DNA from 2 places in the Pectobacterium carotovorum genome. Region 2 is predicted to be linked to the other one. Evidence: predicted binding sites of a transcription regulator. Region 2 holds the regulator's gene; the other holds the start of a gene.
What was found. The regulator PhoB, encoded in region 2, activates phosphate uptake and scavenging genes when phosphate is short. The targets are predictions, from matches to a motif close to CTGTCATAAAACTGNCNNAT.

Region 1: the regulator PhoB is predicted to act here: its motif matches at 5,720-5,739, upstream of pitA (inorganic phosphate transporter PitA).

What each region holds. Positions count from the first base shown of each region.
Region 1 covers NZ_JAXAFK010000006.1:32,983-44,367, reverse strand. Annotated here, with positions in the region: gene R9X49_RS19915 (NAD(P)/FAD-dependent oxidoreductase) at 1-516, opposite strand, end outside; gene gdhA (NADP-specific glutamate dehydrogenase) at 976-2,319, opposite strand; gene uspA (universal stress protein UspA) at 2,611-3,048, opposite strand; gene uspB (universal stress protein UspB) at 3,623-3,958, shown strand; gene pitA (inorganic phosphate transporter PitA) at 4,143-5,648, opposite strand; gene R9X49_RS19890 (NAD(P)/FAD-dependent oxidoreductase) at 5,925-7,127, shown strand; gene R9X49_RS19885 (AraC family transcriptional regulator N-terminal domain-containing protein) at 7,348-8,304, shown strand; gene R9X49_RS19880 (EAL domain-containing protein) at 8,488-10,095, shown strand; gene R9X49_RS19875 (Ail/Lom family outer membrane beta-barrel protein) at 10,136-10,660, opposite strand; tRNA gene R9X49_RS19870 (tRNA-Pro) at 11,082-11,158, opposite strand.
Region 2 covers NZ_JAXAFK010000001.1:305,311-316,695, forward strand. Annotated here, with positions in the region: gene mak (fructokinase) at 167-1,078, shown strand; gene R9X49_RS01255 (AAA family ATPase) at 1,097-4,780, opposite strand; gene sbcD (exonuclease subunit SbcD) at 4,777-6,015, opposite strand; gene phoB (phosphate response regulator transcription factor PhoB) at 6,287-6,976, shown strand; gene phoR (phosphate regulon sensor histidine kinase PhoR) at 7,004-8,326, shown strand; gene R9X49_RS01275 (phosphate ABC transporter substrate-binding protein) at 8,342-9,280, shown strand; gene R9X49_RS01280 (cobalamin-independent methionine synthase II family protein) at 9,521-10,627, shown strand; gene brnQ (branched-chain amino acid transport system II carrier protein) at 11,104-11,385, shown strand, end outside.

The DNA.
Region 1 (11,385 bases), on a different contig from region 2:
AGACGTGCCGAGGCGACGAGCCAGTTCATCTTTTTCCACCACCTGATAGGATTCACCCAGATCGTCCAATTCACGGACATAGGTATCGATCAGGCCGTTAAACGTTGAACTGACCGCACAGTGATATTTCCCCGCCACGCTCCAGTCGCACGCGATAGCATGGCGATCCACCTTCTCTTTCAGATGCGCCACGCCAGACTGCAACAGGCGGCGATAAGCCGCCGCTTTTTCCAGCTCGGCCGTCGAGCTACCGATGTTGTGCGGCAAATCGATGACGAAACCGGAGTTACGCCCGGAGGCATTGTCGCCAATCTCGCCCGCATCCAGCAGGATAATGTGTTTATCCGGGCGCTGTTCAGCCAGACGCTGCGCAAAGGCAATCCCCGCATAGCCTGCGCCGATCACCAGCCAGTCCGCCGTTGTTTTTCCGCGCTGCTGCGGGTAATTCGGTTTATCGATAAGATCTGCCGACCAGCCATTACGATTCTGATCGAAAGGAAGATGTTTGATTTTCACAATGGTCTAAGCCTTGAAGAGAACGGGTTGTACCGGAAGGCAGGAACAGAAACCCGACGATACGCAATGCTGATTAAGATAAAGAAAGGCGGGAAGCGGTGTCCAGCAAGAAATGTCGCTAAAACTTATCCCCGTCATACTTCAAGTTTCATGTGCGTTGGCTGCGCTACTCAGCACACTGGCGTGTGCCTCGCCCCGTTGGGGCCGCTGCAAGCAGCGTTCAAACATGCCTATGGCAGGTTTGTCACTCACCCGAATCACTTACCTGAGTAAGCTCATCGGGATTCCTTCCCTTGCCGCGTTACGATGCTCATCGCTGAGCATCGCCCTGAAGGGCTAACGCTTCGCGTTGTTCAAAACGTTAACGTTTTGTCCTGAAACTCGAATTATTTAGGGTATAAATAAATAAGTGAGAAGGAAAAACGCCTGCAAATGCAGGCGCTCAGAAGGACTAAGACGTTATACGACGCCCTGCGCCAGCATCGCGTCGGCCACTTTTACAAAGCCCGCTACGTTGGCACCGCGCACGTAGTTAGTCTGGCTGTTTTCACCGCCGTACTGCACACACGCATTGTGAATATCCAGCATGATGTGGTGCAGACGCGCATCCACCTTCTCTGCTTTCCAGCCCAAACGTGCCGCGTTCTGCGCCATTTCCAGCCCGGAGGTCGCCACGCCGCCGGCGTTAGCCGCTTTGCCCGGCGCAAACAGCACGCCTGCATCCAGGAACGCATCGGTCGCAGGGATCGTGGTTGGCATGTTGGCACCTTCTGCCACGGCTTTCACTCCGTTAGCAATCAGCGTCTGCGCCGCTGGCAGATCCAGCTCATTCTGCGTAGCACACGGCAGCGCGATATCTACCGGCACTTCCCACGGCGTTTTGCCTGCGAGGTAAGTCAGTTTCGCTTCACGCGCATAATCTTCCACACGGCCATAGCGTTTATTTTTGATCTCTTCCAGCAGCGCCAGTTTCTCTGGGGTAAACCCGTTCTCATCCACCACCGTGCCGTTAGAATCTGATGCCGTGACCACACGCGCACCCAATTCCATCGCTTTTTCAATCGCATACTGCGCCACATTGCCGGAACCGGACACGGCAACACGCATGCCTTCAAAGCCCAGACCGTGGCGTTTCAGCATCGCTTCCGTGAAGTAGATCAGGCCGTAGCCCGTTGCTTCAGGGCGAATCAGACTGCCGCCGAACGACAGCCCTTTACCAGTGAAGACGCACGCGGTGTTGTTGGTCAGCTTCTTCATCATGCCGGTCATGAAACCGACTTCGCGGCCACCCACGCCGATGTCGCCCGCCGGAACGTCCGTATCCGCGCCCAGATGACGATACAGTTCCGTCATCAGCGCCTGACAGAAACGCATGATTTCACCCTGGCTTTTCCCTTTCGGGTTAAAGTCCGAACCGCCTTTACCACCGCCCATTGGCAGCGTCGTCAGTGCATTCTTGAACGTCTGCTCGAACCCGAGGAATTTCAGAATCGACAGGTTAACGGACGGGTGGAAACGCATGCCGCCTTTGTACGGCCCGATCGCGGAGCTGAACTGGACACGCCAGGCGCGGTTCACCTGTACCTGACCTTTGTCGTCCGTCCACGCGACGCGAAACTGAATCACACGTTCCGGCTCGACCAATCGCTCCAGCAGGCTGTAATCCGCATAGTGAGGGTTCTGCTCCAGAAAAGGCCACAGAGTGGAAAGCACTTCATTAACGGCCTGTAAAAATTCAGGCTGATGCGGATCGCGTTGTTGAACAGAATCAAGAAAACTCGCCAGAGATACGATTTGTGCCATGAACAGCTCCTGATTGAACGAATAAGCTCCCTTCTGCTTCTTTATTTTTAGACACGCAGAAGCTTGTGGGATCGGTGAAAATGATGTTGTGTCCTCTGGACTATAACACTGGCGATGGATATTTAAGCAAGCGTTTTCTTTTCAGATAAACGTTAGAATCCAATGAGATAGGAAGGGTTTTTCGGCAATTTAGGAAGGGAAATTTGTCATAAGTTTTTGTTATATAACAAAAGGCACAGCCTGGAAGCCGTGCCTTTCGTCACTGAAAAAAAATGCAAAAAAAGCTAATTTTTATTCGTCTTCATCATCACGCAGCGGCACGATGAGCATGTCGACATGCACGGTATTAATCAGTTGGCGCGCCGAAGACATCAATTTGCTCCAGAAGTCCTGATGGTGGCCGCACAGCACCAGATCGGCGTCGTATTTCTTAATCGCATCAACCAGCACTTGTCCTAAATCGCCGCTGCCGCTCAGCGTTTCACTGATGGGGTAGCCCGCATTCTGCGACAGTTCGGTCAGTGCATTCTGGGTTTCTTCGGAGATACGCTGTTGCATGTCACCCAGATTGACGTCGATAAGCCCCGTGTAGAGATCGGAGTAGTTCACATCGACGTGGATTAACGAGACTTTCGCATTGTACGGTCTTGCCATTGAAACGGCTTTTTCCACTAACACTTTGCTTTCTGGAGAAAGGTCAACAGCAATAAGGATGTGTTTGTAAGCCATAATAAGACTCCTTCCGTAAAGACTAATTAAGGGTTAGCAGCTATTTCTCCTGCCAATCTGATACTTAACAGCGGATTATAGGATAGCACTCATCCGCAGTATCGGACTGTTCAGTTGATCACAACCCGTTTTCAAACCTGTTAATTCTATTGATAAGTGTAGTAGAAACCGCTCCTTTTCACAGTTAAATCGCGCAGCTTCTCCTTTCAGAAAGGGCATTATCTCGCCGAAAATCGTCCTTCATGCCGATTGCGCCTGCCCCTCTGGCACAAAAGAACATTCTTCTTCTACACTACAAGTAGGGGGCGGTGCGCCTGTCCGCCGCCCTCTGGGATGAAACACGAGAACGGGGCTAGCCGTGATGCTGTTGGCTATCCACAATGACAATAAAATCGTGCGCAAGCGCGTGGCATAACTATTCGTTCATAGAAAAACATTCGTTCGTAGAAAAACATCGCAAACAAATGTCGTAGAGCGGCGTCGCGGATAATCGTAACGCTTGTCATCTGCCACAGATGGACAACGGGAATGTGTGGCCATCGTATCTGACGAATAGAACGACCGGGAGGGAAGCATGATTAGTACATTTGCGCTTTTCTGGGCTTTATGTATCGTCTGCATCATTAATATGGCGAGGTACTACTCTTCATTGCGCGTGTTACTGCTGGTTTTGCGTGACTGTGACCCGCTGCTTTACCAATACGTTGACGGAGGGGGATTCTTTACCTCGCACGGCCAGCCAAGCAAGCAAATCAGGCTGGTAGGCTATATCTACGCACAACGCTATCTTGATCATCACGACCCTGAATTTATTCGCCGCTGCGAGCGGGTGCGGGGACAGTTCCTGCTCACGACCGCCCTGTGCGGCCTTATCGTCATCAGTCTGGTTGCTATGACGATCTGGTATTAAACGTTGGGACTGACACCATCACGGGTATTACCCTAATCATCGGTATTAACACTATCATCGGTATTAACGCCATGAACGTTGATAAAAAGTAAAAAGGCGATTCCCCACAGAATCGCCTTTTTTATGACGCAAGCAACGTTGAAAAACGTTCCCTACGTTTTTTATGCGTGATGAATGACCGCGGTTAGATCAGCTTCAACGCCAGCCAGTACAGCGTACCGGACATCAGCATTGAGATTGGCAGCGTCAACACCCAGGCCAGCAGAATGCTTCTTATCGTTTTGCCCTGTACGCCACCACCGTCAGCAATCATCGTCCCGGCAACCGCCGAGGACAATACGTGCGTAGTGGAAACCGGCATACCGGTGTAGCTGGCAACGCCAATCGACAGAGCCGCCGTCACCTGCGCCGAAACGCCCTGTGCGTAGGTCATGCCTTTCTTACCAATCTTCTCACCGATGGTCACAGCCACGCGTTTCCAGCCCACCATCGTGCCCAGAGACAGCGCCAATGCGACAGCGACGATAATCCAGAGCGGCGCATACTCAACCGTCTGCAGCATGTCTTTACGCAGGTTGCTCAGGTAGCGTTTATCTTCGCCCGACGTTTCTGGCAGCTTGATTACCCGATCCATCGTGTCCGAGATACACATCAGCAAACGACGCACTCTGCTACGATCGTCAGGGTTCAACTGGTCGTAACTTTTCAGGTTATTCAGCAGGCCCTGTGTGCGCTCAATCGCAATCATCACGCGTGAACTGTCACAGTGGAACTCTTTCTGGCCGTTGCCGGGAATCGTGTTTTCCGGCGCAGGAATCACAGGCGGAGACAGATCGATAACGTGCGTCAACGCGTCGCCGTGCTGCTTGTAATATTCCTGCAAATTGACAACGGCATCGCGGGTACGACTGATGTCATAGCCAGAGGCGTTCATGTTAACAATGAACCCGGCTGGCGCGACGCCAATCAGCACCAGCATAATCAAGCCGATACCTTTCTGACCGTCGTTTGCCCCGTGAGAGAAGCTCACCCCAATCGCCGATAGAATCAGCGCGGTACGCGTCCAGAATGGCGGCTTACGTTTGCCATCCTGTTTCTCGCGATCGACAGGCGTCAGGTGCACACGTTTACGCTTTTTACTGTTGTTCCAGAACCGACGCAGCACCAGCAGCATCAGGCCCGCAACCACCATCCCCACAATCGGCGATAGCAACAGCGACAGGAAAATGCTGATCATTTTTGGCACGTTCAACGCATCCACGACGGAGGTATTCGTCAGCAGCGCGTTAGTCAAACCAATACCAATAATGGAGCCGATCAGCGTGTGAGAACTGGAGGCAGGAATACCGAAATACCAGGTACCCAGGTTCCAGATAATGGCGGCCAGCAGCATGGAAAACACCATTGCCAAGCCGTGCGCCGAACTCACGTTCAGCAGTAAATCCGTGGGGAGAAGGTGAACAATCGCGTAGGCTACGCTCAGGCCGCCCAGCAGTACACCGAAGAAATTAAAGACACCCGCCATAACAACGGCAAACTCTGCGCGCATGGCTCGGGTATAAATAACAGTGGCAACGGCATTCGCAGTATCGTGAAAACCGTTAATGGCTTCATACATTAATACAAACAACAAAGCCAATATCAACATCAGGCCGGTGTAGTAATCCAGTCCGGCAAATAAATGTAGCATAAACGTTAGGCCATTTAGTGGTCATGAACGCGGCGCATTATCGGCGACAAGCAGGGGTCGGGAAAAGCAAAATATGACATTTTTTTGACTTAATATGTGATGGGGATCGATGGGAAAATCACTTAATCAATAAAAATCAAATAATTATATATTTTTACTAAAATATGCAAATTGTTACGCTGGTATCGAACAAAAACCGACACTACAATTTGCCGCCCCGCGGCTTATGCCCGCGGCCATCCAAGAAGATCCACTCACTCATCGGAGAAATGCATTGTGGAACAGTTTGACGCTGTCATCATCGGTGCCGGTGCAGCAGGCATGTTTTGTGCAGCACAGGCGGGACAACGCGGACTGCGTGTGCTATTGCTCGATAACGGCAAGAAGGCTGGCCGGAAAATATTGATGTCCGGCGGCGGTCGCTGCAACTTTACCAATATGTATGCAGAACCCGCGGCGTATCTGTCTCACAATCCTCACTTTTGCAAATCGGCACTGGCGCGTTATACCCAATGGGATTTCATCAGCCTGGTCAACAGCCACCGCATCGCTTACCACGAGAAAACGCTCGGTCAGCTATTCTGCGATGATTCCGCACAGCAAATCGTGGACATGCTGGTAACAGAGTGTGAACGGGCTAACGTCACTCTCCGTCTGCGCAGTGAAGTCACCTCGGTAGAGAAATCAGACGATCTGTTCACCATCCAGCTAAACAACGGCACATCATTCCAGAGCGCATCGCTGGTCGTTGCCAGCGGCGGCCTGTCGATGCCAGGCCTGGGCGCGACACCGCTCGGTTACCAGCTCGCCGCACAGTTCGGCCTCAACGTGCTCCCCACTCGCGCCGCGCTGGTGCCCTTCACGCTGCACAAACCGCTGCTCGAACAGCTGCAAACGCTCTCCGGCGTCTCCGTGCCTACCGTCGTCACCGCGGAAAACGGCGTGACGTTCCGTGAAAACATTCTGTTTACGCACCGCGGGCTCTCTGGCCCGGCTATTTTGCAGATCTCCAGCTACTGGCAAGCGGGTGAATTCGTCACCATCAATCTGCTGCCCGACCGCGATCTCACCCAGCTCATTAATGACGAGCGCACCGCTCACCCAAACCAGAGTCTGAAAAACACGCTGGCACAGTGGCTGCCTAAACGACTGGTTGAATGTCTGCAAGCGTTAGGACAACTGCCGGACGTCACGCTGAAGCAGCTCAACAGCGCACAACAAACGCAGATGGAACAGAGCCTGCAACAGTGGCGCGTACAGCCAAACGGCACGGAAGGCTATCGCACGGCCGAGGTGACCATCGGCGGCGTTGACACCCGCGCGCTGTCCTCCAAAACGATGGAAGCCAGCGCGGTGCCGGGGCTGTATTTCATCGGTGAAGTGGTCGATGTGACCGGCTGGCTCGGCGGCTATAACTTCCAATGGGCGTGGAGTTCAGCCTGGGCATGCGCGCAGGCGCTGCCTTTCGTGGAAGGCTGATAGATATAGAATCTGCGTAAGGCGAGCAGGGTAAAACGGTTCAAGGCACCTGCGCGCCTCAGCGACGGCCATTCTTTCTTCTATGCTGATTTTCAGGTTTCCCGCCGCAAAGTTAGCATGATTCTCTGATTTTCTTGCCCAATCCGATGAGAAGCGAGGTATTCCGTAGTTTTCATACCGAGGACGGGGATACAGTAGAAGCCGGAGGATTGAGCCCAATATGACAGCGACACCCTTTATCCGCTCAAAAAGCGTTATCAATCAGGAAAACGAAGCACGGCTCGCCGATCTTATGTGCACCATTGATACCCGGACGCAGGGGAGCGGTGATTTTGCTACGCCGATTGACGGGCTGACGTTCTTCCGGCGTGAAGCGCCCACAGACCCCGTCATGTGTATGCTCGAGCCGAGCGTTGTCCTTGTTGCCCAGGGTGAAAAGAAAATCTGGATCGGCGGAGAGGCGTATCGCTATGACACATCCCACTTTTTACTCACCTCTCTGGATTTGCCAGCCAATTCTGAAGTCATGACAGCCAGCCGTCAGGCTCCCTGCCTCGGCCTGACGCTAAAACTTGATTTACGGATTGTGGCTGAACTGATCGCGCAAGGATGTTTACCACCGCATCGCGATCGCGGCGTCAGTTCAAGCGCAGGGATAGGAACCGCGACATCGGCCATACTGCGACCTTTTGGACGCCTGTTGGAGTTGCTGGAAGAACCAGAGGCCATTCCCGTGCTGGCTCCGTTGCTCCAACGCGAGATCCACTTTCGCTTGCTGATGAGCGATCAGGCAACCAGATTACGACACATTGCGTCGATTGACAGTCAGGGTCACCGGATTGCAAGGGCCATCGGATGGTTAAAGCTGCACTATGCTGCGTCACTGCGCGTAGAAGAACTGGCTGCCCGAGTGCAGATGAGCACGCCCACTTTTCATCAGCACTTCAGAAAACTGACCTCGATGAGCCCTCTGCAATATCAAAAGTGGATTCGCCTGAACGAAGCCAGACGCCTGATGCTGAATGAACATCTGGATGTTTCGAGCGCGGCATTCAGAGTGGGTTACGAAAGCCCTTCACAATTCAGCCGCGAATACCGTCGTTTATTTGGGGTTCCGGCCAAGAGAGATATTACCGCTCTGCGGAAGCAGACGCCCTCATCAGGTACGCAGTCATAACGTAGATTGGCTCGCAGTGTGAACAGCAGACCAATACCGGACTGATCCAGGCTGCAAACTTTATTCTCGGCGAATCGCTTTCAGCAAATAGGCACTATAATAAGGTCTATTCAGCGATCTCCTTTAATTCACGGAGAAAAGGACGTCTCTATATAGGCCTCTGCTGCCAGAAAGGAGATGTGGATGAGTCCCAGACGTAGCAAACATAACATCAATCTATTACAGCTACTGATTGCAGGCATGTTGCCGCTGCTGCTTGGATTGCTGTTCACTTTTGTTGAATCCAGATTAATGGTAAAGCGTGATTTGGAATCCACTGCGCAAATCGCGATGAATCATGCCGAGAATATTTCGACACAGGCATGGAATATGGTGGATCGCCTTCAGCGCTTTCATGGCCAGCCCTGCGACGTTATCGGAGATGAACTGCAACGTCTTGGTTCCGTCTTTTCTTACTTTCGTGCTATCGGCGTTATCCATAATACCAACGTCTATTGCTCTTCAACGTTTGGCAACACGGTGACGCCAATAAGCCGCGTCATTCAACAGCCGTTGCCAGAGAGCTATTCTGAACGCTGGAGCCTGTCGATTGCAGGCTCCGACAACGTGAAAGAACGCCCGGCGCTGATCTTCGTCCAGATGCCTCTTACGGGTTATGGCGCTTACGCCATGGTCGATGCGCAATATCTGATAGACCTCATGATTGCGATAAGCAAAATTCGCGGCTACCAGCTTATCCTGCAAATGGATAACGGCCACCCGATTCAAACTGGCCCGGCGATTACGCCCCGCACCGGCCTATTTTCTACCTCTACGCTTGAAATCAAATCGAGTCGCTTCCCGATTACCCTCAATGTCACCGCCCCCGCCTCTCAAGAAATAACCAACTGGAAGCAGGCATTCTTCACGTTTCTGCCACTGGCGATTATTCTCTCTCTGCTTTTCACTACGGCGATGTGGTACTGGCAAAAACGTAAATTATTATTCCGCGACGAAATCCGTAAGGGCATCGCTAACGGCGAGTTTTCCGTCTATTACCAGCCCATCTATGATGCAGAAGCGCGAACCTGCACCGGCGTTGAGACGTTACTGCGTTGGCGACGCAGCAATGGGAAGTGGATCAGACCCGATATATTTATCTCTGCCGCCGAAGCAGAAAGTATGATTATTCCCATCACCCGGCATTTATTTGATCTGGTCGCGTCAGATATTGCCAGCTGGCAGGTAAAACCGGGGTTTCATCTGGGGCTCAACGTTGCAGCCGAGCACTTGCATCATCCCAGTTTTGTCTCAGACGTACACCGCTTCGCCGAGAAAGTCGCCTCTCATTCATTAAGCATTACGCTGGAACTGACAGAACGTAACCTCATCAGCAACGGTCCTGAAATCATACAGCGCCTGCATCAGCTGCGTGAAGATGGCTTTATGATTGCCATTGATGACTTTGGCACCGGGCACTGCTCACTCTCTTATCTGCAAAACTTCCCGCTGGATTGCCTGAAAATAGATCAGGGATTCGTTAGCGCCATTTCATCACCGGATGAAGAAGCGCCTATTCTTGATGCGATTATTAATTTGAGCCACCGCATCAAGCTTCAATCCGTAGCAGAAGGCGTAGAAACCGAGCAGCAGCTCATGTATTTACAGCGACGCGGCGTCAAATATATTCAGGGGTTCCTTTACGCTAAGCCGATGGACAATGAATCGTTTCTCGTCTGGCTTCACTACAATGGCAATAAATCGATAGAAAGTTTTATGAATAAAAATGAAGAAGGGAAAAAAAGCGACTAACCGGCGGAAATTTATCCACCGGTCTTCTATGCCATATAGATCAGAAACGATAACCGACGCCAATATTAAAGGCATCTACACGAGTTTCATAAATCTTCGTGCCTTCGTAGCCAATATCAATCGCCCAGTTTGCTACTGGTGTAATTTGAATACCGGCGCCGTAAGCAAAGCTGGATTTGCTTTCACTACCCGATTCACGGACAGCATCGCCCTCTTCCCAGCTGGATTTACCGCGCCCAATACCCGCCAAACCATAAACGCTGACATAGTCGTTAAAGCGGTAGGATGGGCCAGCCATGAGTGAATAATATTTCAGCTTATAAACATCACTGCTTGAATTCTGATAATACTCTGTTTGCTCCGCACTCACATAAGTGAAAGAACCAATAATGCCAAGAGCGGAATCACCCTGATAATGGTATTTGGCCGTAATCCCTTTTGGATCTTTGAAGTCATCGACTTTCGCCTGAGCATAACCCAAAGATACCGTTTGTGTTGCCTGAGCAACAGACATTCCCATGGCACAAGCAATCAGAGTGGAAAGCAGCAGTGTTGTTTTTTTCATGATCTAAACATCTTCCATGTTTGAATAAAAAGACGGTTTCAACAAAGCGAATATATAAATATCGCGAATGTTGGCCGCACATAAACTTACATTTAAATACGGTGAGGTAAAGTCAGTCTTATTTTTAAACAATGGGAGTGATTTTTATTTTAGTCATTAAAAAACAAAAGGATAAATAGCATAAAGGATAATGAGCACCCAATTTCCTGTCCGGTTTTTGGGAACATTCTGAACTAAAAGCAAGGAAAATATGGCAATGCGCGACGCCAGAAAAGGTCGAGATAAAACCCTATTTTTATAAAGGACTAATTTGACAAAGGACGATTTTTATAAGCGAACAGTGTTATAAACGAGTAGTGTGAATAGACGATGTTACAAGAGGAGAAGAACGAGGAACGATTGATTTACTGAGGAAGAAAATTGGTCGGCGAGAGAGGATTCGAACCTCCGACCCACTGGTCCCAAACCAGTTGCGCTACCAAGCTGCGCTACTCGCCGAATGCGGGCGCATCTTACTGCTACCCTATTGGAGCGTCAATACCTTTTTAGCAAAAGGATTTCGGCTGCCGCTAAAGTGTCCATCTCTTGCATTGGCAGCCTGAAACCAACATCCTTGTCCGTGATTCATGTCAATTATACCCGTCATACTTCAAGTTGCATGTGCGTTGGCGACGTTCACTCACCCGAATCACTTACCTGAGTAAGCTCATCGGGATTCCTTCCCT
Region 2 (11,385 bases):
TTTGCGTTGTCGCTGATTGGTTTCTCTGGTTATACCCGTCATACTTCAAGCTGCATGTGCGTTGGCTGCACGACTCGAATTATTTAGGGTACCTACTACCAATAAGAACGTTTTCAGGTCGGTGACAAACTTACGCGGGCCTATTTACAACACGTGGGGAGACATCATGAGAATCGGTATCGATCTGGGCGGGACGAAAACGGAAGTCATCGCGCTGGATGATGAAGGGCAGGAGCGTTTTCGGCAGCGTATGCCGACGCCAAGAAATGACTACCCGGAAACGCTACGGACTATTGTCACGCTGGTGGAGATGGCTGAAAAAGCGATTGGCTGTCGCGGCAGCGTCGGCGTAGGGATTCCCGGTACGCTGTCGCCGTTTACCGGCAAGGTAAAAAATGCCAACTCCACCTGGCTCAACGGTCAGGCGTTGGATCTCGATCTCGCCACGCTGCTGAATCGGCCCGTACGGGTCGCCAATGACGCGAACTGTTTCGCTGTTTCAGAGGCGGTTGACGGTGCCGGGGCAGGGAAGAAAACCGTCTTCGCAGTCATCATTGGAACTGGCTGTGGATCGGGAATTGCGCTGAACAGTCAGGCTCACGTCGGCGGCAACGGCATTGCGGGCGAATGGGGGCATAACCCGCTGCCCTGGATGGATGACGATGAGCTGCGCTATCGGCAGACGGTTCCCTGCTACTGCGGTAAGTCCGGATGCATTGAAACGTTTATCTCCGGCACCGGGTTTGCCGTGGATTACCAGCGCCTGAGCGGCCAGCCGCACAAGGGCGAAGCAATTATTGCCTTAGCAGAGCAGGGCGATCCCATCGCCGAGCTGGCGTTGCAGCGCTATGAGCATCGTCTGGCAAAATCGCTGGCGCATGTGATTAACCTGCTCGACCCTGATGTGGTAGTGCTGGGAGGTGGAATGAGCAACGTTTCTCGCCTTTACCAGACCGTGCCGGAAAAGATTAAACAGTGGATCTTTGGCGGCGAGTGCGAAACGCCCGTGCTTCAGGCCATTCACGGCGACTCCAGCGGGGTACGCGGAGCCGCCTGGCTTTGGCCGAAGACGGAGTAATTGCAGACCGAATAATCGCTAAACGGCGTACTGTGGCGCCAGTCGGCTGACGCCCAGTCCGTTAACCTTCTGCACTTTGATCTGTACCGGAATACGCTCTTTCATGGCTTCGACATGGCTAATAACGCCGATGGTTTTACCCGAGGCATTCAGGTTATCCAGTGCGTCCAGCGCGATATCCAACGTTTCGGCATCCAGCGTGCCGAAGCCTTCATCCAGAAACAGCGAGTCGATACTGGCTTTATGGCTGACCAGATCGGACAGCGCCAGCGCCAGCGACAGACTGACCAGGAAGCTTTCGCCGCCGGATAGCGTTTTTGTGTCGCGCTCGGCGTCTGCCTGCCAGGTATCCATCACCAGAAGTTCCAGTTCGCCACCGGGCTTACGCTTTAGCTGATAGCGATCGTGCAGGCGTGAAAGCTGGAGATTGGCGAGATAGACCAGATGATCCAAGGTCAGCCCCTGAGCAAACTTGCGGAATTTATCCCCTTTACTTGAACCGATTAGCGAGTTTAGCGTCTCCCAGTCGTCATTCCTTTGCTGGCTTTGGGCGATCTCGTTAAGTAAATCCTGCTGGTTCTGACGCTGTTGTTTATCATCAGCCAACTGGCGCTGGAATTCTCCCTGCTGCCGCAGGTTGGTTTTCAGCGTTTCATCCAGCGCAGCAAACTGCTGTTGTATCACCTCTTGCGTGACGTCTTCCGTCAGGGATGTTGGCCGTTTTTGCTGATGGGCAAGCAATTCCTGTTCAGCCTGCTGACGCAGCGCCGCCGCCTGTTGCATGCTCTGATACAGCGCTTCCTTTAATGCCTGCAATGTCTGGCGTTCCTGTTCATCAAGCAGGGCATGGAGAAAGGCAGTTTCATCACCGAAAGCGCTTTGCTGCAGCGCCTGAGTGAAGCGTTCGGTCGCACTCTCATGCTGGCGCGTGCTCTGTTCATACTGCTGTTGCGTGCTAGCCAGCTCACCTGTCAGACGGCTCAACGTCGTTTCGGTTTGCTGACGAGCTGACAGGGCTAGCCTGAGCGCATCGTCATACTGCTGGCTGGTTCGCTGTAGCTGTTCGCGCACATCGGCGATTTGCCTGTCCCCAAACAGCTTCTGCCGCTCTTGTTGGCTCTCGCTGAGCAACGCCAGGTGCTGTTCCAGGTACTGTTGCTGCGTTTGGATGTGCTGTGTTGCCTCGTTCACGCTGTGATGCAGATGTTGAAGATCGCTTTCCAGCGTGGCTAACAGGGGAATTAAGCGAGATTGCTCCTGCTCTTTGATTTTCCAGTCTTGCCATTCGCTTTCGCGCTGGGCCAGCCAGCCATCCTGTGCGTCAACTTCTGGCAGAAGAAGCCCCACCGTTGCCAACGTCTGGGTAATTTCCTGAGTATGCTGCGTGAGCTGCTGCTGCACATTTTGCAGTGACTGAGTTGTTTCTTCCTGCGTAACGCGTAGCGAAGTGTGTTGCTGGGTGTTCAGCGCGATTTTCTGATCGAGTTCCCGCTGCAATGCTTCTTCGGCAGTCAGTAAATCCTTACTTTCCTGCCACTGTTTTTGCAATTGCTCACGAACGGTAATCTGCTGCCGAATAGCCTGTTCTTCGGTTTCACGTTGTGTAAGCCAGGCGGCGATCTCGTTCTGCTGTTCCAGCGTGTAGTTAACTTGTAAGCGCTCACTGACATCTTGCCACTGTTGGAGCAGGGTTTGATGTTCGCTATCGAGTTGAGCGATGTCCTGCTGCAACTGCTCCCGCTGCTGCTCTAGCGAGGACAATTGCGCCGTCGTATTTGCTAGCGTTGTCGTTAACCGGTTCACTTCCTGCTGTAGCGCCGTCAGACGGCTTTGGGTTTCAGACGGTTGCAGCGCCTGATAGCGTTCAATGGACGGGTGCTCGGTTGAGCCACATAGCGGACAGGCTTCTCCGGCCTGTAGCCGTTGTCGTTCGGCTTCCAGCTTAACGATACGTTCTTCCTGCCGGTACACCGTTTCCAGATCGGCCAGATGCTGGCTGCGTTGTTCGTACTCGGATTGTTGCTGTTTCCGTAATACGTCTGACTGGTCGATATACCCTTGTATCTCAACCTGTTTGGCGAGGTGCTGCTGCTTGCGTACATGAAGGCGCTGAAACTGGTCGCTGACGGTTGCGAGCTGTCGGCATGCCGTTCGCTGATCAATGAGTTGATTGAACCTCTGGTGCAGGGTGGAAAGCGACTGGTGCGCGTCCTGATGTTGCCGCGTCTCATCGTGTTGTGTGAACTGCTGGCGCGCTGCATCAACGACCTTTTGTTGTTCACGACGTTGTGTCGTCAGCGTTTCGGCTGCCTGCTGTAGCGTACCCGCTTGTTCTGTGTGCTGTGCCTGTTTTTGCTCCAGTTTCTGCTGCTCGCCCTGAAGCTGGCTCAACTGCCGAAACTGGGTGCGCCAGACAGGCAACTGCACTCCCCACTGCTGATGGTGCGCGTGTTGCTGGCGGTAAGACTGGATGTTTTCAAGCTGCCGTTTAGCCTGCTGTTGCTCTGCCGCTGTCTGGGTTTGCTTGTTTTCATCGGCGTGCAGGCGAGCCTGCGCTTTTGCCAGATCGTCCTGCTGCTGGATTTTTTGCTGCACCAGCGTGGCAATGCGATGGTCAAGCGGCACAACCTGCTCGTTGATCAGTTGCTCTTGCTGTTGTCGTATCTGTTTGTGCTCATTAACATCCTGTTCCGCTTTTTCTTCCTGCTGACGTAGCGTTGTCAGGGCTGCTTGCTCGGCGGTTTGCTTCGCGGTCAATTGTTGAATGTGCTGGGCGAGCGCAAGAGACTCTTGCCGATAGCGCTCTCGCTCCTGGTGTAACGGCCTCAGTTTTTCTGCCGGTTCACTGTTGGCTAGCTTGTCGAGCTGCGGCCTGGCCTGCTGAATGGCGGATTCAGCACTTGCATGTTGTGCCTGCGTATTGGTCAGTTGTGTTTGCCGCTGCGTCAGTTGCTCAAACCAGCGTAGCGTAGTCAGCGCTTGCTCACGCTCGACGTTGCCCCGCAGCTCCTGCTGGATCAGCTCGGCAAGCTGTGCTTCCACCTGCTGACGCTGCTCATCAGTCAATAGCTGAATACCGGATGCTCGCGCCTGTAGCGTATTCAATGCTACGTTTGCCTGTTTGTGCTTGTCATACACGCGTTCGGAAATCAGGCCGTAAATGTCCGTACCGGTCAGCTCTTCCAGCAGCTCTGCGCGGTCGTCTGCTTTCGCATTGAGGAACGCGGCAAACTGGCCTTGTGACAGCATCATGGAACGCGTGAAACGGCCGAAATCCAGCCCGGTGAGCTGCGTGATCATCTCTTTCTTATCATTGAGTTTTTCACACAGAATTTTGCCGTCTTCAATGAGCGCGAGTTCGGCCTTGGGAGACTGCAAATTGCCATCAGGGACATTTCTTGCCCGACGTTGGCTCCAGAAGGCGCGGTAGCCCACGCCTTTCACCTCGAATTCGACCTCGGCAAGGCATTCTGCGGTATTACGCGTCATCAGATCATTCTGGCTGGCGGAAAGCAGGCCAAGCCGTGGTGTTTCGTGGTACAGCGCCAGACAGATGGCATCCAGCAGCGTAGTTTTTCCCGCGCCAGTCGGGCCAGTAATCGCAAATAAGCCGTTGCTGGAAAACGGCTCCTGCGTGAATTCGATCTTCCATTCGCCTTTCAGCGCGTTGAGGTTCTTTAAGCGCAGACTGAGAATCTTCATTTGGCGGGCTCGCTATTTTCCAGTTCATCAATAACCTGATTAAACAGCGTGCGGACACGCTGCTGGCGACCCTCTTCCATGTCTGTCTCCGTTGCCAGACGACGTTCAAAAACGTCATGTACGCTGAGCTCGTTCAGCGTTTCCTTGTCCTGTTGCGTCATTGCCTGCAGGCGCTGTTCACGCGTGCGGCGCAGCAGCAGTACTTCAACGGGCAGATTCTCGGTCATTGACTGAACGCGTTTTTGCATGTCGCTGAGATAATCCTGCGTGTTGATTTCGATATCCAGCCACACGGGTTTGTCACCCTGATAGTTCTGGAATGCGGCCAGCTGTCGTTCAATGTCGCTCAGGCTACCTTTAATCAACTGCATCGGCTGAGTGACGGGAATAGGCAGGATGTCTATCTGCGGGGGAATGGGCGGCGACGCGTCTGGTGTAAAACTGACCAGACAAACGGACTTCTCACTGTTGAGTTCGTCAAAACTCAGCGGGATAGGCGAACCGCTGTAGCGAATATGCTCGCTTTGGGTCACGCGCTGCGGGCGGTGAATATGGCCGAGCGCGATATAATCCGCAGGGGGAAAAGCCTGGGCAGGGAAAGCATCGAGCGTACCAATATAGATATCGCGTACCGATTCCGAGGCGGTTGCGCCAATTGTCGTCAGGTGCCCGGTTGCAATAACCGGCAGCGGCAGGCCAAGTTCATCGCGCTTTTGGCAAGCCAGTTGGTAACACTGCTGGTAGTGCGCGGTAATCGCTTCCTGTAGCGCCAGCTGTTTTTCATCCCCTGATTGCCCGGCTTTGCTGGTCAATACATCGCGTGGACGTAAAAAAGGAATGGCGCAGAGCAGGGCGCCGGGCTGCTGCTGACGGTTTTCCAACAGGAGCACCTGCTGGGCCGGATCGTCGCTGGCGCAGGCAATCACGCGCGTGTTCAGGCAGGCCAGCAAATCGCGGGATTCGTTTAACATCGCGACGGAATCATGATTTCCGCCGAGAATGATGAGCTGGCAGCCTGTGCGCTGTAGCGCTACCACGAAGCTATAATACATTTCCCGCGCATAGCTGGGGGGCGAGCCGTTATCAAAAATATCGCCTGCGACTATAATGGCATCGACCTGATGCTGCTCCACCTGAGCGATGAGCCAGTGAAGAAAAGCCTGATGTTCAGCGGCGCGGCTTTTGGTATAAAAATATTGTCCTAAATGCCAATCGGCGGTGTGGATAATGCGCATCGTGCTCTCTCGATATTCATGCCGCGTGGCGGTGGATGACGTTGTCATTATAGGGAATGGTGTGCTGTCATCGTAATGCCATGATTATATATAGCAGGGATGACGGCTGTCGCGGTGGAATCCGGAGTTTGGAAAGCGGCTCGAAAAATCGGATGTATACGTTGTAACATCGCGCGGAGAGGGCCGTGTGTTTTTCATAAATCTGTCATAAAACTGACGCATAATGCCTTTCGCCTGCTAACAGCGACGATGATTAACGACAGGATTAACAATGGCAAAACGCATATTAGTCGTGGAAGATGAAGCACCAATTCGTGAAATGGTCTGCTTTGTACTGGAGCAAAATGGTTATCAACCAGTTGAAGCCGAAGATTATGACAGCGCGGTAACGCAACTGTCGGAGCCGTTCCCAGAACTGGTGTTATTGGACTGGATGCTGCCAGGAGGTTCGGGCCTGCAATTCATTAAGCATATGAAGCGCGAGGCGCTGACGCGTGATATTCCGGTGATGATGTTGACCGCACGCGGTGAAGAAGAAGACCGTGTACGCGGGCTTGAAGTGGGTGCGGATGATTACATTACCAAGCCGTTTTCACCCAAAGAATTAGTGGCGCGTATCAAAGCCGTGATGCGCCGTATTTCACCGATGGCGGTGGAAGAAGTCATTGAAATGCGTGGCCTGAGCCTCGATCCTTCCTCGCATCGCGTGACGACCGAAGAGCACGCGTTGGACATGGGGCCGACGGAATTTAAGCTGCTGCATTTCTTTATGACGCATCCTGAACGTGTTTATAGCCGGGAACAGTTGCTGAATCACGTTTGGGGCACTAACGTTTATGTTGAGGATCGTACTGTCGACGTCCATATTCGTCGCCTGCGTAAAGCGCTGGAAACCAGCGGACATGACAAAATGGTGCAAACCGTTCGGGGAACGGGCTACCGTTTTTCAACGCGTTACTGAGGTGATCGTAACCGGAGAAATATTAACGTGCTAGAACGTTTATCCTGGAAAAGGCTGGCATTGGAGCTAGCTTTTTTTTGTTTGCCCGCTTTGCTGCTAGGGCTGATTTTTGGTTATCTGCCCTGGTTTCTGCTGGTCGCCGTATTAGGCTTACTCTGCTGGAACTTTTATAACCAGCTGAAACTCTCTTATTGGCTGTGGGTTGACCGCAGTATGACGCCACCGCCCGGTCGCTGGAGCTGGGAGCCGCTGTTTTACGGGCTCTACCAGATGCAACTGCGTAACCGACGCCGACGCCGTGAACTGGCGCTTCTGATCAAACGGTTTCGCAGCGGGGCTGAATCCTTGCCGGATGCCGTGGTGATCACCACCGAAGAAGGAACGATCTTCTGGTGTAATCATCTGGCGCAGCACCTGCTCAATTTCCGCTGGCCGGAGGATAACGGTCAGAATATCCTCAACTTATTGCGCTACCCCGAATTCACGAATTACATGAAAGGGCAAGACTTTAGCCGTCCTCTCACGTTGCAGTTGAATAATTCCCACCATGTTGAATTCCGCGTGATGCCCTATTCCGAAGGGCAACTGCTGATGGTAGTGCGCGATATTACGCAGATGCATCAGCTTGAAGGCGCCAGACGTAACTTTTTTGCCAATGTGAGCCATGAGCTGCGTACGCCGCTGACGGTGTTGCAGGGCTATCTGGAAATGATGCAGGAAGAAACGCTGGATGCGGCGCTGCGAGGGAAAGCGCTGAATACCATGCAGGAACAGACCCGGCGTATGGACGGGCTGGTCAAACAGCTGCTGACCTTGTCCCGCATTGAAGCGGCGACGGCGATCGATCTGAATGAAAAAGTCGATATTCCATTGATGCTGCGCGTGTTGCAGCGTGAAGCGCAGACTCTGAGCCAGGGGCGTCATGAGATCGTCTTTCGTGTGAACGAAAATCTCCGCGTGTTTGGTAATGAAGAACAGCTGCGCAGCGCGGTATCCAATTTGGTGTATAACGCGATCAACCATACGCCAGCAGGAACACGCATTGAGGTTTGCTGGCAGAAGATCCCGCAGGGTGCACAATTTCAGGTCAGCGATAACGGACCGGGAATTGCGGCCGAGCATTTGCCGCGTCTGACGGAGCGCTTTTATCGGGTCGATAAGGCGCGTTCACGCCAGACGGGCGGCAGTGGCCTGGGGCTGGCGATTGTTAAACATGCGCTCAGCCATCATGATTCCCGCCTGGAAATCATGAGTGAGGATGGTCTGGGATCGCGTTTTGTCTTTACGTTGCCGAATCGGTTGATTGTCCCTGCCTCTCTGGCTGAAAATACGGTGAAACCTTCGGCCTGACGGAAAACGCTACCCATGACATCCGCCACTCGTATTGCGGGCGCTTTTTTACTGCTGTTCAGCGCGTTTTGCGCTGCGCAGCCTCGTCAGATGCTGGCGGGCAACCTCTCCAGCGCGGGGTCGGATACGCTGGCTAACCTGATGGCCTTTTGGGCGGCGGATTTCAGTCAGCATTACCCGAACGTCAATTTACAGATTCAGGCCGCCGGATCATCTTCTGCGCCGACGTCTCTGGCGTCGGGTGCAGCGCAGCTTGGGCCGATGAGCAGGGCGATGAAGGCCAGCGAAATTGAGGCGTTCGTCCAGCATTATGGCTATCCACCCCTAGCGGTGCCGGTAGCGATGGATGCGCTGGTCGTGCTGGTCAATCAGGATAACCCGTTGCCAGGGCTGAACTTGTCGCAGCTGGACGCCATCTTTTCGATTACGCAACGCTGCGGTAACCACCAACCGATAAAACAGTGGGGCGATCTCGGCTTACGCGGCAGTTGGGAAAAGCGCACGCTACTGCGCTATGGGCGAAACTCTGCGTCGGGAACCTATGGGTTCTTTAAGCAAAAGGCGCTGTGCCGTGGCGATTTCCTTCCTCAGGTTAATGAGCTGCCTGGCTCGGCATCTGTTGTACAGGCGGTGGCTGCTTCAACTGATGCCATCGGCTATGCCAGCGTGGGCTTTCGTACCAGCGGCGTGAGAATGCTGCCGTTAGCCGCACAAGGGAGCGACTACATTTACCCCTCGACTGAAAATATCCGCAGCGGTTTATATCCCTACACCCGTTACCTTTACATCTATGTGAACAAAGCGCCCAGCCAGCCGCTGGAAGCGCTGACGGCGGCATTTTTAGATCGCGTGCTGTCCGAAACGGGGCAGTCGCTGGTGAATCAGGATGGTTATTTACCGCTGCCGGAAGAAACACGTCGTCAGGCGCGCCAGCAGATTGGCCTGCCAGAATAATTCCTCTTGCCCACGAATTTGCGATGTTTTCACATTAAATGAATTTTCTTCATGCAATGTGAAAATTCTTCCATTGCCCTGTGGTTTGTCACGTGACAGGATAGTTTTAAATTTAGACGTCCAGATGGCTAAATAAAATTAAATGTAACTATCCCTCTGGGCAAATATTTCATATTGAAACTATCTGTCAGCATGCTTCTTTTCTGAAGGTCAGTGCTGGCAACATGTCAGGAGCGACACATGGCGAACACCTTATCCCCTTTCCGTGCCGATATCGTCGGCAGTTTCTTACGTCCGGCAGCCATTAAACAGGCTCGTCTGCAACATCAGGCGGGTGAGATCGATGATATTGCGCTGCGTAACATTGAAGATCGTGAGATTCTGCGAGTGGTAGAAAAGCAGCGTGAAGCGGGCTTACAGATTGTGACGGATGGTGAACTGCGTCGTGCCTGGTGGCACTTCGACTTTTTTGCTGATTTGCACGGCGTGGAGCGCTACGAAGCCGATCACGGTATTCAATTCAACGGTATTCAGACGAAATCTCATGCGATTCGCGTCGTGGATAAAGTGAGCTTCAATCCTCAGCACCCTATGCTCGATCATTTCCGCTACCTGAACAGCATTTCTGGTGACGCGGTCGCTAAAATGACGATTCCTAGCCCCAGCGTGATGCATTTCCGCGGCGGGCGTAAAGCGATTGATGCGACGGTTTATCCCGATCTGGCTGACTATTTCGACGATCTGGCGCAAACCTGGCGCGATGCGATTCATGCATTTTATGACGCCGGCTGCCGCTTCCTGCAACTGGATGACACCGTGTGGGCCTACCTGTGCTCTGACGATCAAAAACGCCAGATCCGTGAACGTGGTGAAGACCCGGCACAGCTGGCGCGGACATACGCCGACGTGTTGAACAAAGCGCTGGCTGATAAGCCTGCGGATTTGGTCATCGGTTTACACGTTTGCCGCGGTAACTTCCGCTCTACCTGGATTTCTGAAGGCGGCTATGAGCCTGTTGCAGAGATTCTGTTTGGTGAAGTGAATGTCGATGCATTCTTCCTGGAATACGACACCGAGAGAGCGGGTGGATTTGAGCCGCTGCGCTTTGTGAAGCCGGGCCATCAGCAGGTGGTTCTGGGGCTGATCACCACGAAGAACGGTGAACTGGAAGATGCCGAAGTGGTGCAGGCTCGTATCGCTGAAGCGGCAAAATATGTCGATCTCAGCCAGATTTGCCTGAGCCCACAGTGTGGTTTTGCTTCAACGGAAGAGGGCAACAGCCTGACGGAAGAGCAGCAGTGGAATAAGCTGAAGCTTGTCGTGGATATCGCTAATCGCGTGTGGTAACACCGATGAAGTAACCTCATTCCTATCATGGATAGACAAAGGCTGGATCATAGGATCCGGCCTTTTTTTATGGACGTTCTCCTGCCTTTTACCCGCGACGTTTTGTGAAATATGTTTTTTTTATGATCGAACAACGCATTTTATTCCGTTTTTTGTCAGTTTTATTGCAATGGAATATCGATAAATGCGCAAATCATGTGTTATGCAAATCGTGATAAACCAATTTATATTCTTATTTTTTGGCATAGTTAGGCCGGATACTCTGGTTTTTGGATCTCTGCTTGTCTTTTTGCGCTATAAACGTTTTACTTAGCACCCAATATAGCTGTGCAAAAAATAACTTCTATGACTGCCATTTTCGTGTCGCCGGAGTGTTGGCGTCATGCTTCGAGCTAACTCTTGGGGAACGGCTTTTGGCGGCGATAAACGACACAGTTTTCTTTTTATCGATTTGATACAGGCAACACGACATAACTATGAGTCATCGTTTAACGTCCAAAGATATTGTGGCATTAGGTTTTATGACCTTTGCTTTATTCGTGGGGGCTGGAAATATTATTTTTCCGCCTATGGTGGGATTGCAGTCGGGAGAGCACGTTTGGACAGCGGCATTTGGCTTCCTGCTGACTGCGGTTGGTCTACCGGTGTTGACCGTGATCGCACTGGCCCGGGTTGGTGGTGGCGTTGATGCGCTCAGCTCGCCAATTGGTAAAAAAGCGGGCGTGGTTCTGGCCACGGTATGCTATCTGGCCGTTGGG